Regions from separate parts of the Noviherbaspirillum sedimenti genome, predicted to be linked through region 2. Evidence: predicted binding sites of a transcription regulator. Region 2 holds the regulator's gene; each other region holds the start of a gene.

Region 1 (5,858 bases), 940 kb from region 2:
GGCACATAGCGCTTGTGCCGGTCGGCCAGGCGCAGTTGCGCCGCCTTCAGTTGCGACAGCAGGGCATCCAGCTCCGATGCGCCCTGCAGCTGGCGCAGGTTCTTGGTGTTGGGCGAAGAGATGTTGACGGTCACATAGCTGGCGTAAGGATAGACTTTTTCCAGGCACAGCAGGTAGTCGTCCACCGCACGTTCGATCGGCGTGTCGGCATTTTTGCCGATGTTCAGGCCGATGATGCCAGCGCGGTTCTGGTAGAAGCGCGAGGCATGCACGTTGGCGACGAAGGCATCGACGCCGCCATTGTTGAATCCCATGCGGTTGATGATGGCGTTCGCCTGCGGCAGGCGGAACATGCGCGGCTTCGGGTTGCCCGGTTGCGCGCGCGGCGTGACCGTGCCGATCTCGATGAAGCCGAAGCCGAGCGCGGCCAGCCCATCGATATAGGCGCCATCCTTGTCGAGACCGGCGGCAAGGCCAACCGGATTGGCGAATGTCAGGCCCATCACCTGGCGCTCGTCGCGCGGCGGCTGTGGCAGCAGCCGGGTCAGGCCGAGCGCGTCGGCTTTCTTCAGCGAAGACAGGGTCAGGTGGTGGGCCGCTTCGGCATCGAGCGAGAACAGGCAGGGGCGGGCAAGCGAATACAGGAATTTTTCAGACACGGGCAATCCAGCGCAAAGGTGGGGGTCCCGTCGCCTGGCGGCGGAACGCAAAGTCCGCTATTTTAACGCGCCGTCCGTGCCGCCGGCACTAACTAGTGGACTGTAACATTTAAAAGCGAAGTATACTCATGCTCATGGAGGGCATGATGATACTCACCAAAAGCGAACGCATGGAGCTCCAACAACAGGTCAGTGCGAGGAATGGACGGGCAGATACTGCACGTCGCGCCCGGCTGATTTTGCTGCTGGCCGATGGCCATACCTGGGCCGATATCCGCGCCAAGCTCGATTGCAGCGACAGCTTCATTGATCTCTGGAGCAAGCGTTTTTCCGCAGACCGGCTTGCCGGACTGTTTTCGCGCCATGCCGGGCGGGAACGCTACAAGGTCACCGACCGCATCGAGGCACGCGTCCTGGCCCGAACCACGAAACACAAACCGGCCGATGGTTCGACGCACTGGTCGACACGCAAGCTGGCTGCCGAACTGGGCGGGGGGATTTCGCACATGGCGGTCGCGCGCATTTGGGCCAAGCATGGCATCAAGCCGCATCGCCTCGAAGGCTATCTCGCCTCCAACGATCCCGACTTTGAGACCAAGGCCGCCGATGTGATTGGCCTCTACATGAATCCGCCCCAGCACGCGGCCGTGTTTTGCGTGGACGAAAAAACTGCGATCCAGGCGCTGGATCGGAAAGACCCAGTGCTGCCGCTGTCGCCCGGACGCGCCGAACGCCATGGATTCGAATACTACCGGCACGGCACGCTGTCGTTGTATGCCGCCTTCAACACCAGGACTGGCGAGGTGCTGGGCAAGACCGCTGCGCGGCACACCTCGGCTGAGTTCGTGGCCTTCCTCACAGACATCGTCGCCAACCAACCCAAGGGCAAAGAAATCCACGTCATCGCCGACAATCTCTCCGCGCACAAAACCAAGCTCGTCGCGGCATTTCTGGAGGCGCATCCCACGGTGCATATGCATTTCACTCCTACGTATTCATCCTGGCTGAATCAGGTCGAACTGTGGTTTGCAAAAATCGAACGCGACGTCATTGCGCGGGGCGTTTTCACATCGCTGACGGATCTCAAGAGAAAACTCATGCGTTACATCCGTCACTACAACACCCAGCCAAAGCCAGTGAAGTGGAAGTACTTCGATCCAAGCAAGCGAATCACTCCCGAATCAATTGTTACAGTCCACTAGTCTGGTTCCGGCTGGTCTTGCAGTGCTTCCCAGCGGCCCAGGCGCAGCGCCTGCAGCGGCTGGAAATTCATTTTGTAAGCCATTTTCCGGCTTTCGCGGATCCAGTAACCGAGATAGACGTAGTGCATGCCGAGTTTTCGGGTCTGTTCGATCTGCCACAGGATGTTGTAGGTGCCGAAACTGGCGCCCTGCACATCCGGATCGTAGAACGTATAGACCGACGACAGGCCGTCATCGAGCACGTCGATGATGCTGACCATGCGCAGGGTGCCGTCCGGCTCGCGGAATTCCACCAGGCGCGTATTGACCTTGCTCTGCAACAGGAATTGCGCATACTGGTCGCGACTGTCCTGGTCCATGCCGCCGCCGGCATGGCGTACCGACTGGTAGCGCAGGTACAGTTCGTAGTGGTCATGCATGTAGGTCAGGCTGGTGACCTGGGCAGTCAGATTGCCGTGGCGTTGCCAGGCGCGCTGCTGGCTGCGCCTGGCGGCGAATTCATTTGCCACGACGCGCACCGGCGTGCAAGCCTGGCAACCGTCGCAGTGCGGCCGGTAGGTGAAAATGCCGCTGCGGCGAAAGCCGTTCTGCACCAGTTCCGAATAGACATCCGCGTTGATCAGGTGCGAAGGCGTGGCCACCTGCGAGCGCGCTTGCCGTTCGTCCAGATAGCTGCACGGGTAGGGTGCAGTCGCATAAAACTGCAAAGTTGAAAAGGGCAGATCCTTCAGGTGCGTCATGTCGTTCTGTTACCAGCGGGTTGACAGCGTTTGAATCAATAATTTACACCGATTGCATGCGTTTTATCACACTGCGCTCAAAATAAAGCGATTGGCTTCCAGCACGCGATGCCGGGCTGCGCCACCGCCTGCCTCAGATGGGCGAGGAAGCGGGCGCGGGGAATCGGCGTAGCCCCCAGCGACGCCAGGTGGCCGGTCTCCTGTTGACAATCGATCATGGCAACACCATTGGTTTTCAGGAAATGTACCAGGTAAGCCAGGGCAATCTTGGACGCATCGCTGACACGGGCGAACATCGATTCGCCATAGAACATGCGGCCGATGCACACGCCGTAGGCGCCGCCGACCAGCTGGCCATTGAGCCAGGCCTCGGTGCTATGGGCATAGCCTTGCCGGTGCAGGGCGCCATAGCCGGCGATGATTTCCTCTGAAATCCAGGTGCCGGGGCCGTCGACGCGGGGTGCGGCACAGGCGCGCATGACCTCCTCGAAGGCGCTGTCGAAACGGATTTCCCACTCACCTGCCGCCGCGCGGCTGCGCTCGACTTTTCTCAAGGTCTTTTTCAGGCTGTCGGAGATATGAAAGCGATCCGTCATCAAGACCATGCGTGGATCGGTACTCCACCAGAGAATGGGTTGCCCCTCTGAAAACCAGGGGAAAATGCCATGCCGGTAGGCTTGCAACAGGCGTTCGGGCGACAGGTCGGCACCGGCCGCCAGCAGTCCCGCTGCGCCATCATTTTCCGTCAGCGCTTGCGCGACATCTGGAAATGGCGCATCCACTTCCAGCCAGGGGATCATGGTCATGCCCTAATTTGCATCACGATATCGCACAATTCCGGTGCGTCCGGCGGCTTTGTAAAATTGAAAGAAAGAATTTTCTCATAAAAAACAATGGCTTGTGATATTGCACCAAAATGGAATGAAATTTGCTTTAAAGAAGCACGTTTTCATGATCTTGCACGTTTATTGGGAGAATTTTTGCATGGATGGGGTTAAAAATGGCGCAGACGCCATGTTCATTTTACTCGGCGCGATCATGATTTTGGCGATGCATGCCGGCTTCGCCTTTCTCGAGTTGGGCACTGTTCGCAAAAAAAATCAGGTGAATGCACTGGTTAAAATCTTAGTCGATTTTGCCGTGTCCACAATCGCCTATTTTTTTGTCGGCTACAGCATTGCTTATGGCATCAATTTCTTTTCCGGCGCTGAAGTGCTGGCCGCAAGAAATGGTTTTGAGCTGGTGAAATTCTTTTTTCTACTGACTTTTGCCGCGGCCATTCCGGCAATCATTTCCGGCGGGATCGCGGAACGGGCGCGATTTTATCCGCAACTGGCAGCCACAGCCTTGCTGGTTGGCCTGGTTTATCCCTTCTTCGAAGGAATTGTCTGGAATCATCATTTTGGCTTGCAATCTTGGCTGAAGGAAACTTTTTCGCACGAGTTTCATGATTTTGCCGGCTCGGTCGTGGTACATGCCGTAGGTGGCTGGATTGCCTTGCCGGCTGTGCTGTTGCTCGGCGCGCGGCGCGGACGCTACACGAAGGAGGGCGTAATGACGGCGCATCCACCCTCCAGCATCCCCTTTCTTGCCCTGGGCGCCTGGGTCCTGACTGTCGGTTGGTTCGGCTTCAACGTCATGAGTGCGCAAACGCTTGGAAACATGAATGGGCTGGTGGCCTTGAATTCGCTGATGGCCATGATTGGCGGCACCCTGGTGGCGCTGGTATTGGGCAAGAATGATCCGGGCTTTGTTTATAACGGGCCGCTTGCGGGACTGGTGGCGGTCTGTGCCGGTTCCGACCTGATGCACCCCTTGGGTGCCTTGATCACCGGCGGCGTGGCCGGGGCGATTTTCGTCAAGATGTTCACCTTGACGCAAAACAAGTGGAAGATTGACGATGTGCTGGGCGTTTGGCCGCTGCATGGTTTGTGTGGCGCCTGGGGCGGCCTGGCGGCGGGGATTTTCGGCCTGAAGGCGCTCGGCGGCATGGGCGGCGTTTCGTTCCTGTCGCAACTGGTCGGCACGGCCCTGGGTGTGGTGATTGCCCTGGTCGGTGGCGCGGCCGTGTATGGCGGATTGAAAGCCGTGGTCGGATTGCGACTGGATCCCGAGCAGGAATTCGAGGGGGCGGATCTTTCCATCCACAAGATCAGCGCTACCGCCGAGCGGGAAATCGGCAGGTAGCGGGCAACGGGACGCCGGGGCACCGGCATATCGGATCTACACCGGCTGGCGAATATCCTGGGGCTTGCGGATGTCCTGGGTGTGGAAGCCAAAAGGCGCGCCTTCGCGGGCTTTGGCCAGGTCGGCGAAAAACAGCCTCAGGGTATGGCTGACAGTCGAAAAGGCGAGGTCGTCCCAGGGAATTTCGGCCTCGGTAAACAGTCTGACTTCCAGGCTTTCGGTGCCGGCGGCAAAATCCAGGTCCAGCAGGCGCGCCCGGTAAAACATATGCACTTGGTGCACGTGAGGCACGTTCAGCATTGAAAACAATGGATGCAATGCAATGCGTGCGCCAGCTTCTTCCTCGGTCTCGCGTACGGCTGCCTCTGCAGTGGTTTCATTGTTTTCCATGAAGCCGGCCGGCAAGGTCCAGTACCCGTAACGCGGTTCGATGGCGCGTTTGCACAGGAGTACGCGCGCTGTGCCATCCGCGTCCCAGACTGGTATCGAACCGATGACCATTTTGGGATTCTGGTAATGAATGGTGCCGCATTGCGAACAGACATGGCGTGGGCGATTGTCATCCGGCGGAACCAGGAGCGCGACCGGATGCGCGCATTCTGAGCAGAATTTCATACGGGATCAAAGGGCGTCAAGAGGATAGATGTGCAGTCGTATGGCAATCGCGGCTGCTGCTTGCGACAAGTGTAACATCATGTGGCAATTGCTCGGCAGGGTTTGCAATATTCGTTAATTCGATGTATAGTGTTCGACTCAGACGCGGGGTGGAGCAGTCTGGCAGCTCGTCGGGCTCATAACCCGAAGGTCACAGGTTCAAATCCTGTCCCCGCAACCAAAGTCTTAATATTCCCGCCCATCATCACCTCCTCACGGGCGTCGGAACGCAGCATCTGCAGGTTCTCTATCAGACGACATCTTGGCATCGGTCGTTTAAACCTCTGCGAAACTTACTAATAAAACTAGCCGTGCAAGAGCCGTACATGATTACAGCTGAGGCGAAGAAGGTCCTCGAAACCGCATTGCTTTGCGCGCATGAGCCATTGTCGATCAATGACTTGAAGAAGCTGTAC
Region 2 (5,858 bases):
GCGACCGCGACCGCATCGTCCATTCGACCGCTTTTCGCCGCCTGGAATACAAGACCCAGGTATTCGTCAACCATGAAGGCGATCTGTTTCGCACGCGCCTGACGCATAGCATCGAGGTGGCGCAGATTGCCCGCGCGATCGCCCGTAACCTGCGCCTGAATGAAGACCTGGTGGAAGCGATTTCGCTGGCGCACGACCTCGGCCACACGCCTTTCGGGCATGCCGGCCAGGATGCCTTGAACGAATGCATGGCGCAGTACGGCGGCTTCGAGCACAATCTGCAAAGCCTGCGCGTGGTCGACAAGCTGGAAGAGCGCTACGGCGCGTTCGATGGCCTGAACCTGATGTTCGAGACGCGCGAAGGGATTCTCAAGCATTGCTCCATTCCCAATGCGCAGATGCTGGGCGAGATCGGCCTGCGCTTCATCGAAAAAAAACAGCCGACCCTGGAAGCGCAGCTGGCCAACCTGGCCGATGAAATCGCCTATAACAACCACGATATCGACGACGGTTTGCGTTCCGGTTTGCTCTCGATCGAACAGTTGGACGAAGTCGATTTTTTCGCACGCCACCGGCGCGAGGCGCAAGCGGCGTTTCCCGGCATTGGCGGGCGTCGCATGATCAATGAAACCGTGCGCCGCATGATCAATACCTTGATCGTCGACTTGACCCGGACTTCCGCAGAAAAAATCCTGGCTGCCGGCGTGCAAAGCGTGGCGGAAGTGCGCAGCTCGCCGGCGCTGATCAGCTTCTCGGACGCCATGCGTCAGGAAGAAATCTTGCTGAAGCGCTTCCTGCGCGAGAACCTGTACCGGCATTACCAGGTCAACCGCATGACCAGCAAGGCGCGCCGCGTCGTACGCGAGCTGTTTGAAGCCTTCATGGCGGAACCGCGCCTGCTGGCGCCGGACTACCAGGTGGGGGGCGATGTCGCACGGCAGGCGCGCAAGGTGGCCGATTATATTGCCGGCATGACCGATCGCTATGCCATGCGCGAGCACCGCCGCCTGTTCATGATCGACGAACTCTAGCAGCTCCCTACAGCCAGCAGCGAAGTGGATGGGCATGCGCCGGCCACGCCGGCTGGAAAAAGTCCTCCACCATTTGCGGGCTGACATCCTCCAGCCTCGCTGGCGACCATACTGGCTGCATGTCCTTGTCGATGACGGTGGCGCGGATTCCTTCGGCCGCATCGCCGTGCGCGAAGCACCGCCGCATCATGGAGCGCTCCATGTGCAGGCATTCCTCGATCGCCATGCCGGCGCCGCGGCGCAACTGCTGCAGTGTCACGCAAAGCATCAGGGGAGAGCGCTTGCGCATGGCGGCCAGTGTGTCTTGCGCAAATGGCGCTGGATCGGCAGCCAGTGAAGCCATGATGGATGGCACATCATCAAACGCAAAGTGGCGGTCGATGGCGCCACGCTGCCGCGCCAGTTCGCTGTCGCCCCATTCCCCGGCTTGCATGGCAAATTCCCGTACTTGGGCTGCAATATCGCTGTGGCGCCGCGCGCTCAACAAGGCCGTTTTCAGGGCTGGCAGTTGGGCCGACGGGATGCAGACATCCGCCAGGCCGGCATACAGGGCATCGGCTGCGCCGATGGCATTGGCGGTCAGCGCCAGCCAGGTGCCAAGCTGGCCCGGGCAACGCGACAGGAAATAGCCGCCACCGACGTCCGGAAACAGGCCGATGTTCACTTCCGGCATGGCGATCTTGCTACGCTCGGTGACGATGTGCAGCTTGCCGCCGGAATGGCATTGTGAAATCCCCATGCCGCCGCCCATCACGACGCCGTCCATGATGACGATGTAGGGCTTGGGATAGTGGTGGATCAGGCGGTTGAGCGCGTATTCTTCGGTGAAAAAATCGTCCAGCAGGCCGCTGCCGTGCCGGGCCGTTTGCTGGGCTGTCTGATAAAGGAAACGGATGTCGCCACCAGCGCAAAAGGCTTTTTCGCTATTGCTGCAGAGAAGTACTGCATCGACCGCGTCGTCATCGCGCCAGTCCAGCAGTGTGCGCGTGATCGTGCGCACCATGTCCAGCGACAGCGAATTCAGCGCTTGCGGGCGGTTGAGGGTCAGCAGGCCAATGCGGTTCTGGACACAGGTCAGAATATGTTCGTTCATTGTTCTCGATAATAAAAAAGGGCGCCTGGATTGCGCCCCTGATGGGATCTCTGAAAATCAGCGCTGGAAGCGGCTTACTCCTCCGGCGCGCTGGTGGCCGATGCAGGCAAGTGCTTGATCGCCTGGTGCTGATGGTCCTGGATCATGGTTTTGTACTTGATGACCTGGCGGTCGAGCTTGTCGATCAGGGCGTCGATTGCCGCATACAAATCGTGAGCGATGGATTCGACATGCACATCCTTGCCACGCATGCGCAGCGTGATTTCCGCTCTCTGGCGCTTGTCTTTCTCGGCGAGCTTGTCTACGGTCAGGATGACCGCAGCATCAATGACATGGTCGAAGTGGCGCCTGATACGCTCCAGCTTTGCATGCACATATTCCCGGATGGAAGGGGTCAGTTCGAGGTGATGTCCACTGATGGTCAGATTCATACAGCGCTCCTTGGGATGAGGTCACTGGCGGTTCGTGGTCGACAAACATGCTTGGCCGCCCGAACACAGCAACAAACACAACAAATACTACAAAGACTTGCGCAGGTTAACCGGGGGGATTCTCAGGGCTTCGCGGTACTTGGCCACAGTGCGCCGGGCCACCACCATGCCTTGCTCCTCCAGCATTTCTGCAATCTTGCTGTCCGAGAGAGGGTTCTTGGTGTCTTCTGCTCCTATCAATTGTTTGATCAGTGCCCGTATCGCCGTCGATGAAGCTTCGCCGCCGGATTCAGTGGCGACATGGCTGCCGAAGAAGTACTTCAGTTCAAACATGCCATGCGGCGTCAGCATGTATTTCTGGGTTGTTACACGAGAAATAGTACTCTCGTGTAAACCAAGTGTATCAGCAATTTCACGTAACACAAGTGGGCGCATGGCAACGGCGCCATGGGAGAAAAAATTGCGCTGCCTTTCCACGATGGCTTGCGCGACGCGCAGAATCGTATCGAAACGCTGACGCATGTTCTTGACCAGCCATTTTGCTTCCTGCAATTGCGACGTGAGTGAGCCCTCGCCCTTGTTTTTCTTGAGGATATTCGCATACAAGGCATTGACCCGCAGCCGCGGCATGACATCGTGGTTAAGGGTCACTTGCCAGCCATTCTTGCCGCGTTTGACGATGACGTCCGGGACGACATAGTCGGCTGCATCGCTGGCGAAGATGGCGCCGGGATGCGGATTGCATTGCCTGATGACGTATTGGGCTTCGCGCAAATCCTCATCGTCGCAATCGAGCAGTTTTTTCAGCTTGTTGAAATCGCGCTGGGCGAACAGGGAGAGGTGCTGCTCCACGATCGTCAATGCCATGCGCCGCGTCACCATCGGGATTTTCGGCATGCGGCGGATTTGCAAGGCCAGGCATTCGGCGGCATTGCGCGCACCGACGCCGGCCGGATCGAAGCTTTGCACCAGTTTCAGGGCGATCGTCAATTCTTCCAGTTCGATTTCCAGTTCGGCGGGAAGCCGGCCATGGATTTCTTCCAGCGGTTCTTCCAGGTAGCCGTTGTTGTCGAGCGCATCGACGACCAGTTCGACCAGCGCGCGGTCGCGGATTTCATGTGAACCGAGGCGCATTTGTTCCAGCAAGTGTTCACGCAGGGTGACATGGTGCGCTTCCAGTTGCGGACGGGCGTCGTCGTCTTCCGGGGCCTTGCCGGTGCGCGCGACATCGTCGAAGCTCCATTCGGCCTCGCCGTTGCCGGACTCCTGGGATTCGCCGCCTTCGCCACCTTCGTAGGTGGATTCGCCATCGGCTGCCGGCGCTTCTTCGGCCGCGGACTTTTCCGCCGTGCCCGCATTTGCGTTGATGGCGCCGTCGGCCAGCAGCCGCACCGAGTGGTCAAGCGGATCGTCGACGCGCTCCAGCATCGGGTTGTCGGCGAGGATTTGCTCCAGTTCCTGCTGCAGTTCCAGCGTCGACAATTGCAGCAGGCGTATCGACTGCTGCAATTGTGGCGTCAATGCCAGATGCTGGGAGACGCGTAGCTGAAGGGACTGTTTCATGGAGATGCGCTTGCTTACATCCGGAAGTGTTCGCCGAGATAGACGCGGCGTACCGATTCATTGGCGATGATGTCATCCGGGCGGCCGCTGGCCAGCACCACGCCCTGGTTGATGATATAGGCGCGGTCGCAGATGCCCAGCGTTTCACGCACATTGTGGTCGGTGATCAGCACGCCGATGCCGCGTTCTTTCAGGAAGCGCACGATGCGCTGGATTTCGATGACGGCAATCGGATCGACGCCGGCAAAAGGCTCATCCAGCAGTACGAAACGCGGGCTGGTGGCCAGCGCGCGGGCGATTTCCACGCGGCGGCGCTCGCCGCCCGACAGCGACAGGGCCTGGTTGTCGCGCAGCTTTTCAATTTGCAGCTCCGCCAGCAGCAGGTCGAGCTTTTCTTCGATCGCCGCTTTCGACAGCGACTTGCCATTCTCATGCTGCAGTTCCAGCACGGCGCGGATATTCTCGGCGACGGTCAGCTTGCGGAATACCGAGGCTTCCTGCGGCAGGTAGGACAGGCCAAGGGTGGCGCGCCGGTGGATCGGCAGGCGTGAAATGCTGACATCGTTGAGCGCGATCTCTCCCGCATCGGCGGGCACCAGTCCGACGATCATGTAGAAGGCGGTGGTCTTGCCGGCACCGTTGGGACCGAGCAATCCGACCACTTCGCCGCTGCCGACTTCGAGCGAGACGTCGCGCAATACCTGGCGTGCGCCATAACTTTTCTGTAATCCGCTGGCAAGCAGTCTGCTGCTCATTCTGGCAATCCTTGTGTCATTTCTTTGTTTCGTTGCGCGGCTGGATGACCGCCTTGATGCGGCCGGCGCCGGGCTTGCTGGTGTCGGAAGGTGTGTTATTGACGGCGAAAAATTCAGTACGGTTATCATAGGAAATGAATTCCCCTTCGACTTCGTCCGTGATCTTATTGCCTTCCAGGCGACGCATCCTTGCTTTTGAAAACAGTTTCGCGACATCGGCCTTGTTGTCATATTCGATGCGGTCGGCTTCGCCTTCGATCCAGAGGTTTTCGCCGCCATCGCGCTTTTGCCTGAAGCTGGCCAGTTTTCCCTGGCCTGCGTACAAGGTCGCGAACTGGTAACCCGCGGGATCCTGCGTCACCACCATCTTGTGCGCCTTCATGATGAGCGTGCCGCGGGTCAGCACGACATTGCCGGTGAATGTGTTGACTTGCTTGACATCGTCGTAGGCCATCTGGTCGGCTTCGACATTGGTCGGCTTTTCGGCATCGGCTTTTTCAGCATAAGCAAAGCCGACGGCAAGCATATTGAGCGCAAACAGCGATGCGAAGAAAAATCGTTTCATGGAATATAGCTTAATCGATGCATTAAGATTGCCCGGCATTTAATGCCTTGCCCTGGGCGGAAATATGCCCTGGACGCGGCTTGCCAGGGTGACTTCGCCGGTCGCTTGATTGGCGAACATGCCTGTGCCCTTCAATACCGAGGTGCCGGAAATGAGTTCCACCGGACGGTCGGTTTTCATGACTTCATCATCCGGCAGCACCAGCATATAGTCGGATGTCAGACGTAAATGTTGCGAACTTGCCGAAGCCGGCCTGTCCATCGCGACATTTTTGAACAGGCGTACCTCGCTCATGTCGCTGTTGGTGAGAGCACGCTCGGCCACGATCGTCGTCGTCGGCCGCTGCGCGCTCAAGGTTTTCATGACCGGGCGAGCGATTTCATAGGAATCGTCCTGCGGGTTATGGCTCATGCGCTCTCC
Region 3 (5,858 bases), 320 kb from region 2:
CGATAGGTGGATCAGACGGCATCAGAGGCTGAGGGGCGCAAACTGGCGGGTGTCGACCATCGCCTTTTCCGGCTCGTGCCAGGGATCCGGCTCGCCATCCAGGGAGAACAGCAATCGCTCGTACAGCGCCTTGCGATTGGCTTCGTCTTCCAGCACCTTCTTCTTGACGTAATCCAGCCCGACACGGCCGACGTAATGCACCGTGCGTTCCAGGTACCAGCCCTCTTCACGATATAGCTGCAGGAAGGCACCAGTATATTCCATGACTTCCTCGTGGGTCTTGAGCTTGACGAGGAATTGCGCGACTTCGGTCTTGATGCCGCCGTTGCCGGCAACGTAAATCTCCCAGCCGGAATCGACGCCGATCACGCCGACGTCCTTGATGCCGGCTTCGGCGCAGTTGCGCGGGCAACCCGAAACCGCCAGCTTGACCTTGTGCGGCGAGTACATGCGCGCCAGCTCGCGCTCGAGCTCCTGACCCATGCGGGTCGAATCCTGGGTGCCGAAGCGGCACCATTCGGAACCGACACAGGTCTTCACCGTGCGCAGGCCCTTGGCATAAGCCAGGCCGGACGGCATGCCGAGGTCATGCCAGACTTCGCGCAGGTCTTCCTTCTTCACGCCCAACAAGTCGATGCGCTGGCCGCCGGTGACCTTCACCGTCGGGATCTTGAACTTGTCGACCACGTCGGCGATGCGGCGCAGTTCCGACGCACTGGTTTCGCCGCCCCACATGCGCGGGATCACCGAATAGGTGCCGTCCTTCTGGATGTTCGCATGCGAGCGCTCGTTGATGTAGCGCGATTGCGGATCGTCCTTGGCCTCGTGCGGCCAGGTCGAGATCAGGTAATAGTTCAGCGCCGGGCGGCAGGACGAGCAGCCGTTGGGCGTGCGCCATGCCATGAGCTGCATCACGTCGGGGATCGTCAAGAGCTTGTTGGCCTTGATGGCGTCGCGCACTTCCTGGTGGGTGTGGTCGGTGCAACCGCACATCGGCTTGGCCTTGGCGGAGGTCGAATAATCGCCGCCGGCGGTCGCCATGATGATCTGTTCCACCAGGCCGGTGCAGGAGCCGCAGGACGCCGACGCCTTGGTGTGCTTGCGCACGTCCTCCAGGGTGAACAGGCCTTTTTCCTTGATCGACTTGACGATGGTGCCCTTGCACACGCCGTTGCAGCCGCAGACTTCGGCGTCGTCCGGCATGGCGGCGGCCTTGGTGTAACCTTCGTGGCCGACATCGCCGGGACGACCGGTATTGGATTCGCCGAACATCAGGGTGTCGCGGATCTCGGTGATATCCTTGCCTTCGCGCAGCAGCTTGAAGTACCAGGTGCCGTCGACGGTATCGCCATACAGGCAGGCGCCGACCAGCTTGTCGTCTTTCAGCACCAGCTTCTTGTAGACGCCGCCGATGGGGTCGGACAGGATGATTTCCTCGGTGCCTTCGCCGCCCATGAAATCGCCGGCGGAAAACAGGTCGATGCCGGTGACCTTCAGCTTGGTCGAGGTGACTGAGCCCTGGTAGCGGCCGATGCCGAAGTTGGCCAGGTGGTTGGCGCAGACCTTGGCCATCTCGAACAGCGGCGCCACCAGGCCGTAGGCAGTGCCACGGTGGTTGACGCATTCGCCGACGGCATAGATGCGCGGATCGTATGTCTGCATGGTGTCGTTGACGACGATGCCGCGGTTGCAGTGCAGCCCGGCCGATTCCGCCAGCTTCGTGTTGGGGCGAATGCCGACCGCCATCACCACCAGCTGCGCCGGCACTTCGGTGCCGTCGTTGAAACGCACCGACTTGACGCGGCCGCTCTTGCCATCATCCTTGTCGCCGAGGATTTCCTGGGTATTTTTCTGCAGAAGGAAATTCAGGCCGCGTTCTTCCAGCGATTTCTGCAGCATCTTGCCGGCGACCATGTCGAGCTGGCGCTCCATCAGGGTGTCCGACAGGTGCACCACCGACACTTCCATGCCGCGCAGCTTCAAGCCGTTGGCAGCTTCCAGGCCGAGCAGGCCGCCGCCGATGACGATCGCCTGCTTGTGTCTGGCGGCCGCCTCGATCATGGCATTGGTATCCTGGATATCGCGGTAGGAAATCACGCCTTCCAGATCCTTGCCCGGCACCGGCAGCACGAAGGGGTCGGAACCGGTGGCCAGCAGCAGGCGGTCGTATTCCGCCGTGGTGCCGTCCTCGGCGATCACCAGTCGCCTGGCGCGGTCGATCCTGGTGATCTTTTTGCCAAGGTGCAGGGTGATATTGTTTTCTTCATACCAATCGACATCATTCAGCATGATGTCCTTGATGGTCTGCTCGCCGGCCAGCACCGGCGACAGCAGGATACGGTTGTAATTGGCATACGGCTCGGCGCCGAACACGGTGATGTCATAGACGTCCGGAGCGAGCTTGATCAGCTCTTCCAGCGTGCGCACACCGGCCATGCCGTTACCCACCATTACCAGTTTCAGCTTCTTCATTGCACTACCCTCCTCGTTGTTCTCTCCCTCTCTCTAGCAAAAGCAATGCCAGTTGTCGGTGCAGGGAAAAAGCCAGAAAAAACGCAAGGACGCCCCCTCATGGTGAATTTGCCCGTCCTATTTGGTGCAAGGCACCGCGTCGGATCATTTTTGAAATTCGCCTCTTATATGTGTGCACAAAAATGATGGCATGGCACTTGCATAGGGCATGGCATTCACTTTTTTGGACCCGCGGGGACTTATGCAAAAATCATCATTCTGGAAGGCGGGTCACACGCCGACACTGCTGGCCGCATTCTTTTATTTCGACCTGAGTTTCATGGTCTGGGTAATCCTCGGGCCGCTTGGCATACTGATCGCCAAAGATCTCGGTCTGTCGGCTGCACAAAAAGGCATGATCGTCGCCACGCCGCTGCTGGCCGGCGCGCTGCTACGCATTGTCATGGGTGTGCTGGTGGACCATCTGAAACCGAAGACGGCAGGCGCGATCGGCCAGGTCATCGTCATCGCCGGCATGTTCTGGGCCTGGCTTGGCAATCTGGACACTTATTCCAGCATCCTGACGCTGGGCATCCTGCTGGGCGTGGCTGGCGCCGCCTTCGCAGCGGCGCTGCCGCTGGCCTCGCGCTGGTATCCGCCGGAACACCAGGGCACGGCGCTGGGGATTGCCGGCGCCGGCAATTCCGGCACCGCCTTTGCCGCCCTGTTTGCTCCCGGCCTGGCGCTGGCGTTCGGCTGGCAGAATGTCTTCGGCTGGTGCCTGATCCCGCTGGGCATCGCCTTCGTCGTCTATATGGTATTTGCCAAGGACGCGCCGTCGGCGCCGCCGCCGAAATCGATGGTCGAGTACCTGCATGTATTGAAGGACAAGGATGCCTGGTGGTTCATGTTTTTCTATGGCGTTACCTTCGGCGGCTTTTCCGGCCTGGCGTCGTCGCTGGCGATCTACTTCAACGGTCAGTACGGGCTGTCGGCGGTTACCGCCGGCTATTTCACCGCCGCCTGTGTATTCGCCGGTTCGCTGGTGCGCCCGCTCGGCGGCCGCATCGCCGACCGCATCGGCGGCATCAAGACCCTGTCGATCATGTACATGCTGGCGGCGACTTTCCTGTTCATCGCCAGCGTCGGCTTGCAGTCGCCGATGACGGCAGTGCTGGTCTTCGTGATGGCAATGCTGGCGCTGGGTACCGGCAATGGCGCAGTGTTCCAGCTGGTGCCGCAGCGTTTCCGCAAAGAGATTGGCGTCATGACCGGGCTGGTGGGCATGGCCGGCGGCGTCGGCGGCTTTTTCCTGGCGTCCAGCCTGGGATATGCGAAGCAGCTGACCGGCAGCTATCAGGCTGGCCTGGTCATTTTCGCCTCGCTGGCGGTGATCGCCCTGATCGGCCTGTCGCTGGTGAAGGGCCGCTGGCGCACCACCTGGGGCAGCGCGGCGATGACGACGGCGAAAATCTGATCTATATAATGTTGGGGACAGAGTAATTCGACGCGCTGCGGCGTCTCTTAAACTCTGTCCCACAAATATGCCACTTTTGATCTCCGCCGGCCATGCCACCGACGCTGGAACCCGTCCCCGCAACGAGGACTTCGTCGGCATGGTCACGCCTGGCGAGCCCGAGGTTTCCACCAAGGGCTTGCTGGCTGCGATCGCCGATGGCGTTTCCGGCAACGAAGGCGGCCGCCAGGCATCCGAATATACGGTGCGCGGCCTGCTGACCGATTATTACGCCACGCCCGATACCTGGCCCGTCACGCAAGCGCTCGAGCGCGTGCTGAAGGCAATCAACAGTTGGGTACAGCAGCAGGGCTCGATCCGGCCGGAACTGTCCGGCATGGCCACCACCCTGACCTGCGTGGTCGTGCGCGGCAGTTTCTATTATTTTGCCCACGTCGGCGACAGCCGGCTGTACATGCTGCGCGAAGGCAAGCTGACAAAGCTGTCCGCCGACCATGTATGGGACCGTCCGGAAATGCAGCACGTGCTGACACGCGCCATCGGCCTGGATTCCCGTTTGGCGATCGACCATGGCATGGGTGAGCTGCGCGAGGGCGATATCCTGCTGCTGGCCACCGATGGCGTCTGGTCGGCGCTAACCGAATACGACATGACCGCCCTGCTGGGCGATCTGGCCGCCGGCAAGCTTGACGCCGAAGCGACTGCCACCGCACTGGTCGCCGCCGCCCTGCGGGCCGGCTCCAGCGACAATGCGAGTGCGCTGGCGCTGCGCATCGATGCGCTGCCGCAGGAAAACCTGCGCGATGCGGTCTCGGCATCACGGCAATTGCCGCTGCCGCCAAAACTGAAAGTCGGCCAGTCGATCGACGGCTACCGGGTGGAAGCTGTGTTGCACGCGTCCCAGGCGACCCTGGTCTACCGCGTCATTGACCTGGCAAGCCAACGTCCGCTGGTGCTGAAGACACTGCATCCCGACCGCGCCGACGATGCTGACGAACGCTCGGCGTTCGCGCACGAGGAATGGCTGGCCAAGCGCGCGGTGGCGCGCTTCTTTGCGCAAGTCGTCACGCCCGCGCAAAAGAATTACCTGTATTACCTTTGCACCTGGCATGAAGGCGCGACCATCCAGCAGCATCTCGACAGCGGCAAGCATTTCACCGTGCCGGACGCGATCGGCCATGGCACACGACTGGCGCGGGCGATCGGCGCCCTGCACCGCCGCAGTATCCTGCACCGCGACATCAAGCCGGCCAATATCCACCTGGGCGCCGATGGCGAATTACGGGTGCTGGACTTCGGCGTGGCGCAATCCGGACTGGAAGAAGACGTCGCTGCGCGGGCGCCGCAGGCCGGCACGCCCTCGTTCCTGGCGCCGGAACTGTTCGACGGTGGGCAGCCCTCGCGCCAGACCGACCTGTATGCCGCCGGGGTGACCCTGTACCAGATGTTGACCCGCCACTATCCCTATGGCGAGATCGAGCCTTTCCAGCGGCCGCGTTTCGGCGAGCCGGTGCCGCCCTCGCGCTACCGGCCTGATCTGCCGCTCTGGCTGGAAAATGTCTTGCTCAAAGCGGTGGCGCGCGACCCCTTGCTGCGCTTCGAGACGGCCGAGGAATTGGTGCTGGCGCTGGAGCGTGGCGCCAGCAGGCCATTGGCCGCACCGGTGGCCACGCCGCTGGCCAAGCGCGATCCCCTGTCGTTGTGGCGGGCGATTGCGGCGATATCCATTGTGGTGAATCTCTTGCTGCTTTATCTGCTGGTGTTGCGCTAGCGAGATCGTGCGCATCGCGCACGATCTATCCATCTACGCCGCTTCCTTCATCGCCGGATGCGCCTGCCGGTGATACAGGAATTCCAGCACCGCGGTGCGGTAGGCCATGTACTGCGCATCCTGCGCCAGCGCCACGCGTTCGCGCGGACGCGCCAGGTT
Region 4 (5,858 bases), 860 kb from region 2:
GCTTGGCTTTCAGGTCGGGCAAGGCATGCTGCTGGGCGAAGGCCAGCGGCACGAAGTGCGCGCCAGGGGCATTGAGGTTTTCATCGATGCCGCGCTCGGCATGCACGCGGTAGAAGCCGCCGACCACATAGCGGTCGATCATGTACACCACCGGCTCGGCCACGGCGTCGTTGATATGCTCGAAGGTGTGCACGCCTTCCTGGATGATGACGTCGCTGACTTGCAGACCTTCCTTGACCACCGACATCTTATTGCGCTGCTTGCGGTTCAGGTCCTTGACTTCAGACGCGTCGCGTACAGTCATGATGCCCATGCCATAGGTGCCGGCATCCGCCTTGACGATCACGAAAGGGGTTTCCTTGATGCCGTATTCCTTGTACTTCTTGCGGATCTTGGCCAGCACGCTGTCGACGCTGGCGGCCAGGCATTCCTCGCCGGTACGCTCGTGAAAATCGATTTCGCCGCACTTGGCAAAATACGGGTTCAGCATCCATGGGTCGACGTCGATCAGCTTGGCGAATTTCTTCACCACTTCATCGTAGGCGGCGAAATGGTTGCTCTTGCGGCGCACCGCCCAGCCAGCGTGCAGCGGCGGCAACAGATTTTGCTCGTGGAGGTTTTCCAGGATCGGCGGAATGCCCGAAGACAGGTCATTATTGAGCAAGACCGTGCAGGGATCGAAATTCTTCAGGCCGACGCGGCGGCCATTCTGGAGGCGCTCGAGCGGCTCTAGCGTCAGGATAGTGCCGTCGGGCAGTTCGATCGGCGTGGGCGCCGTCACATCCGGATTCAGCGAGCCCAGGCGCACATGCAGGCCGGTCTGGCGGAAGATTTGCATCAACCGGGCGACGTTTTGCAGGTAAAAAGTATTGCGGGTATGGTTTTCCGGAATCATCAACAGATTCTTGGCATCCGGACAATATTTCTCAATGGCTGCCATGGCCGCCTGCACTGCCAGCGGCAGCATTTCCGGCGACAGGTTGTTAAAACCGCCGGGAAACAGGTTGGTATCCACCGGCGCCAGCTTGTAGCCGGCATTGCGTAAATCGACCGAACAATAAAACGGCGGGGTGTGCTCCTGCCATTCGAGCCGGAACCAGCGTTCGATGGCTGGCGTGGCCTTCAGGATTTTCTTTTCGAGGTCGAGCAGCGGGCCGTTCAAGGCCGTGACCAGATGCGGAACCATATACACCCTTTAATAAACGATTGAGTCTGGTGCAGATTTTAACGGGAATCACCACCGTGCGCGCGCAAGATGCATGAACCGCAACGATGCAAACCCGCTCGACACCCACACTCATTGGCCCATTTATATCAGGTCTGATTGCAATTTTTAAAGGCCAGATAAAAAAAAGCGCCTCATGCAGAGGCGCTTTTGGAAAGCCCCAAGGGGGGCCGAGGGAAATTTAGTGCTTGCTTGTCACTATTAAATCAATAGTGATAAGCCTTTTCGCCGTGGCTGGAGATATCCAGGCCTTCGCGTTCCTGTTCTTCCGTCACGCGCAGGCCGATGACCAGGTCAATCAGCTTGTAGGCGATGAAGGACACGACGCCGGACAGAATAACGGTAGTCAGCACGCCCTGGGTCTGGATCCAGACCTGGCTGGCGATCGAATAGTCCGGCGCGACCTTGTTGGCGACGTAGTCATAGATGCCGGAACCGCCCAGGGACGGCGCGGCGAACACGCCGGTCAGGATGGCGCCGAGGATACCGCCGACACCATGCACACCGAAGACGTCGAGCGAATCATCCGCGCCAAGCAGGCGTTTCAGACCATTCACGCCCCACAGGCAGATGATGCCTGCCAGCAGACCGATCACCAGGGCACCCATCACGCCGACAAACCCTGCCGCCGGGGTGATTGCCACCAGGCCAGCCACCGCACCGGAAGCTGCACCCAGCATCGAAGGCTTGCCCTTGGCCATCCATTCACCGAAGGTCCAGGTGACGACAGCCGCGGCAGTTGCCAGCAGGGTGTTGACGATTGCCAGGGCGGTCAGGCCGTTGGCTTCCAGGCCGGAGCCGGCGTTGAAACCGAACCAGCCCACCCACAGCAGGGAAGCACCGATCATGGTCATCGTCAGCGAGTGCGGCGCCATCGATTCCTTGCCGTAGCCGATACGCTTGCCGATCACGTAGGCACCCACCAGGCCGGCAACTGCGGCATTGATGTGCACCACGGTACCGCCGGCGAAGTCGAGCGCGCCTTTCTGGAACAGCCAGCCGGCGGCTGCAGTCGCCGCTTCGGCAGCTGCAGCGTCAGTGTAGGCATCCGGACCCGCCCAGAACCAGACCATGTGGGCCATCGGCAGATAAGCGAAGGTGAACCACAGCACGATGAAGGCCAGCAGTGCGGAAAACTTGATGCGCTCGGCAAAGGCGCCGACGATCAGGCCGCAGGTGATTGCCGCAAACGTCGCCTGGAAGGCAACGAAGGTGAATTCCGGAATCACTACACCCTTGCTGAAGGTAGCCGCCATGGTGTCGATGGTGATGCCGTTCAGGAACAGGCGATCGAAGGAACCGATGAAGCTGCCGCCGGTGGTGAATGCCAGCGAATAGCCGTAAATGCACCACAACACGACTACCAGCGAAAACACCATGAAGACCTGCATCAGCACCGACAGCATGTTCTTGCTGCGAACCAGGCCGCCGTAGAACAATGCCAGGCCCGGGATCGACATCATGATCACCAAGATGGTGGCCGTCGACATCCAGGCGACGTCACCCTTGTTGGCGGTTGGCGCGGCGGCCGGTGCAGCTGGTGCCGCCGCAGCAGCGGCAGGCGCGGCAGCCGGCGCTGCGGCAGTTTCCGCGGCAGCGGGCGCCACCGCGGTCACGGCAGGCATTGCCGCGGCGGCTGGTGCCGCCGTTTCTTCCGCCGCCATGGCCGCCGGCGCCAGACTGACTGCGGCCAGCAAAGTGGCCGCCGCCAGGAAGCGTGCAAAGTATTGTTTCATCAGAGTCTCCTTAGAGTGCTTCTTTGCCGGTTTCACCGGTACGGATACGCACGACTTGCTGCAGGTCGTAGACGAAGATCTTGCCGTCGCCGATCTTGCCGGTGCGGGCGGACGATTCGATTGCCTCGATGGCGCGCTCGACGATGTCGTCATCGACCGCCGCTTCGATTTTCGTCTTCGGCAGGAAATCGACCACATACTCGGCGCCGCGATACAACTCGGTATGGCCCTTCTGGCGGCCGAAGCCCTTGACTTCGGTGACGGTGATGCCTTGCACGCCGATACCGGACAAGGCTTCCCGCACCTCATCAAGCTTGAAGGGTTTGATGATTGCAGTAATCAGTTTCATATATAAACCTCTTACGTGGTGGATTAGAAGGTTTTCGACAACGACAAAACAACCGCGTCTTTGCTCACGTCTTTCGACTTGGAGCCGCTGGCGTTGGAATACGTATAGAGTGCCGAATCAGCATTGGAACCGACGTATGCCAGGCCGATCGTGGCAAAGCCGAAGTCGCGCGCCACGCCGATCTTGTAGTCGGTATAGTCGAGGGCGCCGGAATTCTTGAATTTCTGGTGGCCGACATGCAAGCCGAGCGTGGTCTTGTCAGCGATTTCGACGTTGGCATTCAGGTCGAGATAATAGGAACCATCGGCATTGGTGAGGCCGAAGTATTCGTCATTGACTGCATGGCTGTATTTGGCCGAGAACCACTTATAGGAGGCGCCGACATACAATTCAAGCGCATCCGGGCGCACGCCGGCGATCGACGCACCTGGGTAGTAATATTTCAGCAGACCGACATCAGCAGTCAAACCAGCCACAGGCTCAAACTTGTAGCCGCCATAAAAATCCATTTCAAGGCTGGCACCGTCAGGGTACTGGTTGCCGCTGACATTGGAGTTCCAGTTGCCGACATAGAAACCGCTGGAATGGGCATAATCAAAGCCGCCCTGCACCGCTGGCTTACCGAAGGTTTGGGAAATGCCACGGAAACGATAATCGGATGCGACCGTCAGATTGCCGGTAAAGGTATGCGGCGAAGCCGGTGCTTCGGCGAAAGCGGGTGCTGCAAAAGTTGCGAGGACTGCTGCAGTAAGCATTAATTTTTTCATAGTCATTCCCTGTGAGTGTTGAAATAAAAACTGCTTGATGATGTAAGCTTTAGCTTGGTTAGCAGGAGCCGTGCCAACCTATTACCGTGCAGATGCATTGCATCTTTTGCAAATAAGCATTGTTTGGCAGCAAAAAATGCGCCATGCATCGGCAGAATTGCACCATTTACGGGCAATCAGATGGAGATGCATCAAAATAGTGCTTTTTTATCCGTTTAGCCACAGAAAGAGGATTCACCATGAACAAGCCCAATTTCCTTGATGATTTGCAAGCCAAGATCCAGCATGCCATCGACAATTCGCCGGTCAAGGATGTCGAAAAGAATGTCAAAGCCATGCTCAACCAGGGGTTTTCACGCCTGGACCTGGTGACCCGTGAGGAATTCGATATTCACGTCCAGGTCCTGGCAAAGACCCGAAGCAAGCTCGAAGAGTTGGAAGCGCGCGTGGCAGAACTGGAAGAGCAGCTGAAAAAAAATGCGCCGCAGTAAGGATCTGGTCTAGCGGGCGTTGGCGGCAATGCGGGCGTTGCCTTCTGCGGGAACATCAAGCCGCCGCAAGGCATCTGCCACCTCGACATGGAATTGCGCCAGTTTCTTCAAGTCGGCGGGCAAGGGCACCAAGGAACTCCAGAACATGTCGGTCAACTGTGCAGCCGTCGTGTCGATGTCCGGCTTGTTGTTTGTCACCACGTAGTCCCACAGTACGTGCTCCGTGGCGCCATACACGAGATCGCGCAACAGCGGCAGCGGCATGTCCTGGCGAATCTCACCGGAGCGTTGTGCCGTCGAAAACACTTTCTTGAGTGGCGCCGTATAGCGGCGCCTCAGGTCGGCCTGCATCTCGGCAAATTCTTCATCGACAGTGCGGCCTTCACTGAGCACCAGCTTGCACATGCCGGTACCCTCATGCATCAGAGTCGCCAGATGTTTTCGGACGATGAAATGCAGTTGCGCACGCGTGCCGATGATCAACGGCACTTCGCGCTCCAGCTCGCTAGAGATTTCGTCGTACCAAACCTTGATGACTTGCATGCACAGGTCGCGCTTGCTGGTGAAATAGGAAAAAACCGTCGCTTCCGACACATCCATGCTCCGTGCAATTTCCAGCACGGTGGATTTCTCGTAGCCTTGTTCGGAAAAGACCTGACGGGCAACCATCAGGATCTCCTTGACACGGCGTTCCGAGCGGACGCCCAGGGCTTCGCGTTTGCGGGGAGATTTTATTGGTGCAAGCATGATAATGACAGTAAAAAAGTACGCAAAAGCGCTGAACCGGACATTACCCGGCCGGCAGAAAAACGACTATACAACTTAAGCCGCTCACCAGTTCAAAAAACCCAATCCAGCATTATTTGCAGGCGGCCTTGCTGCCGCCCCCACGCCTTGCGCACACCGTGGGTCCAAGTGAATCAAGCCGTCAGGGACGGCTTGATTCACTGCCACGTGTTTCTGCGGCATTCCAGCGGATCCGGTTCGCGAATGCCCGGATTTTACTGGGTTTCGCCAAACAGCTCGCGGCCGATCAGCATGCGGCGTATTTCCGACGTGCCGGCGCCGATTTCATACAGCTTGGCATCGCGCCACAGGCGGCCAGCGGGGTACTCGTTGATATAGCCATTGCCACCCAGCGCCTGGATTGTCTCGCCCGCCATCCAGGTCGCCTTCTCGGCGCTGTACAGAATCGCCCCGGCCGCATCCTTGCGCAAGGCGCGCACGGCTTCCGGCGTCTTGGCGCGGTCGCACGCCTGGCCCACAGCATACACATACGACTTGCACGCC

Evidence for each region. Region 2 encodes sigma-54, which starts transcription at its own class of promoters, with help from an activator protein. Its sites were predicted from a motif close to TGGCANGNAANCTGCTTT; they were not measured.
Region 1: the regulator sigma-54 is predicted to act here: its motif matches at 3,519-3,536, upstream of D3878_RS08450 (ammonium transporter).
Region 3: the regulator sigma-54 is predicted to act here: its motif matches at 2,506-2,523, upstream of nirB (nitrite reductase large subunit NirB).
Region 4: the regulator sigma-54 is predicted to act here: its motif matches at 4,136-4,153, upstream of D3878_RS16720 (TorF family putative porin).

The regions. Positions count from the first base shown of each region.
Region 1 is NZ_QYUQ01000002.1:1,794,643-1,800,500, reverse strand. It holds gene D3878_RS08470 (quinone-dependent dihydroorotate dehydrogenase) at 1-659, opposite strand, end outside; gene D3878_RS08465 (IS630 family transposase) at 806-1,861, shown strand; gene D3878_RS08460 (arginyltransferase) at 1,858-2,601, opposite strand; gene aat (leucyl/phenylalanyl-tRNA--protein transferase) at 2,679-3,401, opposite strand; gene D3878_RS08450 (ammonium transporter) at 3,586-4,788, shown strand; gene D3878_RS08445 (NUDIX hydrolase) at 4,825-5,403, opposite strand; tRNA gene D3878_RS08440 (tRNA-Met) at 5,547-5,623, shown strand; gene scpB (SMC-Scp complex subunit ScpB) at 5,769-5,858, shown strand, end outside.
Region 2 is NZ_QYUQ01000002.1:2,733,682-2,739,539, reverse strand. It holds gene D3878_RS12775 (deoxyguanosinetriphosphate triphosphohydrolase) at 1-1,031, shown strand, start outside; gene D3878_RS12770 (enoyl-CoA hydratase/isomerase family protein) at 1,039-2,124, opposite strand; gene hpf (ribosome hibernation-promoting factor, HPF/YfiA family) at 2,199-2,555, opposite strand; gene D3878_RS12760 (RNA polymerase factor sigma-54) at 2,643-4,118, opposite strand; gene lptB (LPS export ABC transporter ATP-binding protein) at 4,133-4,873, opposite strand; gene lptA (lipopolysaccharide transport periplasmic protein LptA) at 4,890-5,438, opposite strand; gene lptC (LPS export ABC transporter periplasmic protein LptC) at 5,478-5,858, opposite strand, start outside.
Region 3 is NZ_QYUQ01000002.1:2,415,186-2,421,043, forward strand. It holds gene nirB (nitrite reductase large subunit NirB) at 22-2,472, opposite strand; gene D3878_RS11220 (nitrate/nitrite transporter) at 2,714-3,928, shown strand; gene D3878_RS11225 (bifunctional protein-serine/threonine kinase/phosphatase) at 3,996-5,699, shown strand; gene D3878_RS11230 (ABC transporter ATP-binding protein) at 5,733-5,858, opposite strand, start outside.
Region 4 is NZ_QYUQ01000002.1:3,594,868-3,600,725, reverse strand. It holds gene gshA (glutamate--cysteine ligase) at 1-1,186, opposite strand, end outside; gene D3878_RS16730 (ammonium transporter) at 1,432-2,961, opposite strand; gene glnK (P-II family nitrogen regulator) at 2,972-3,310, opposite strand; gene D3878_RS16720 (TorF family putative porin) at 3,334-4,065, opposite strand; gene D3878_RS16715 (accessory factor UbiK family protein) at 4,317-4,568, shown strand; gene D3878_RS16710 (TetR/AcrR family transcriptional regulator) at 4,578-5,237, opposite strand; gene D3878_RS16705 (isovaleryl-CoA dehydrogenase) at 5,570-5,858, opposite strand, start outside.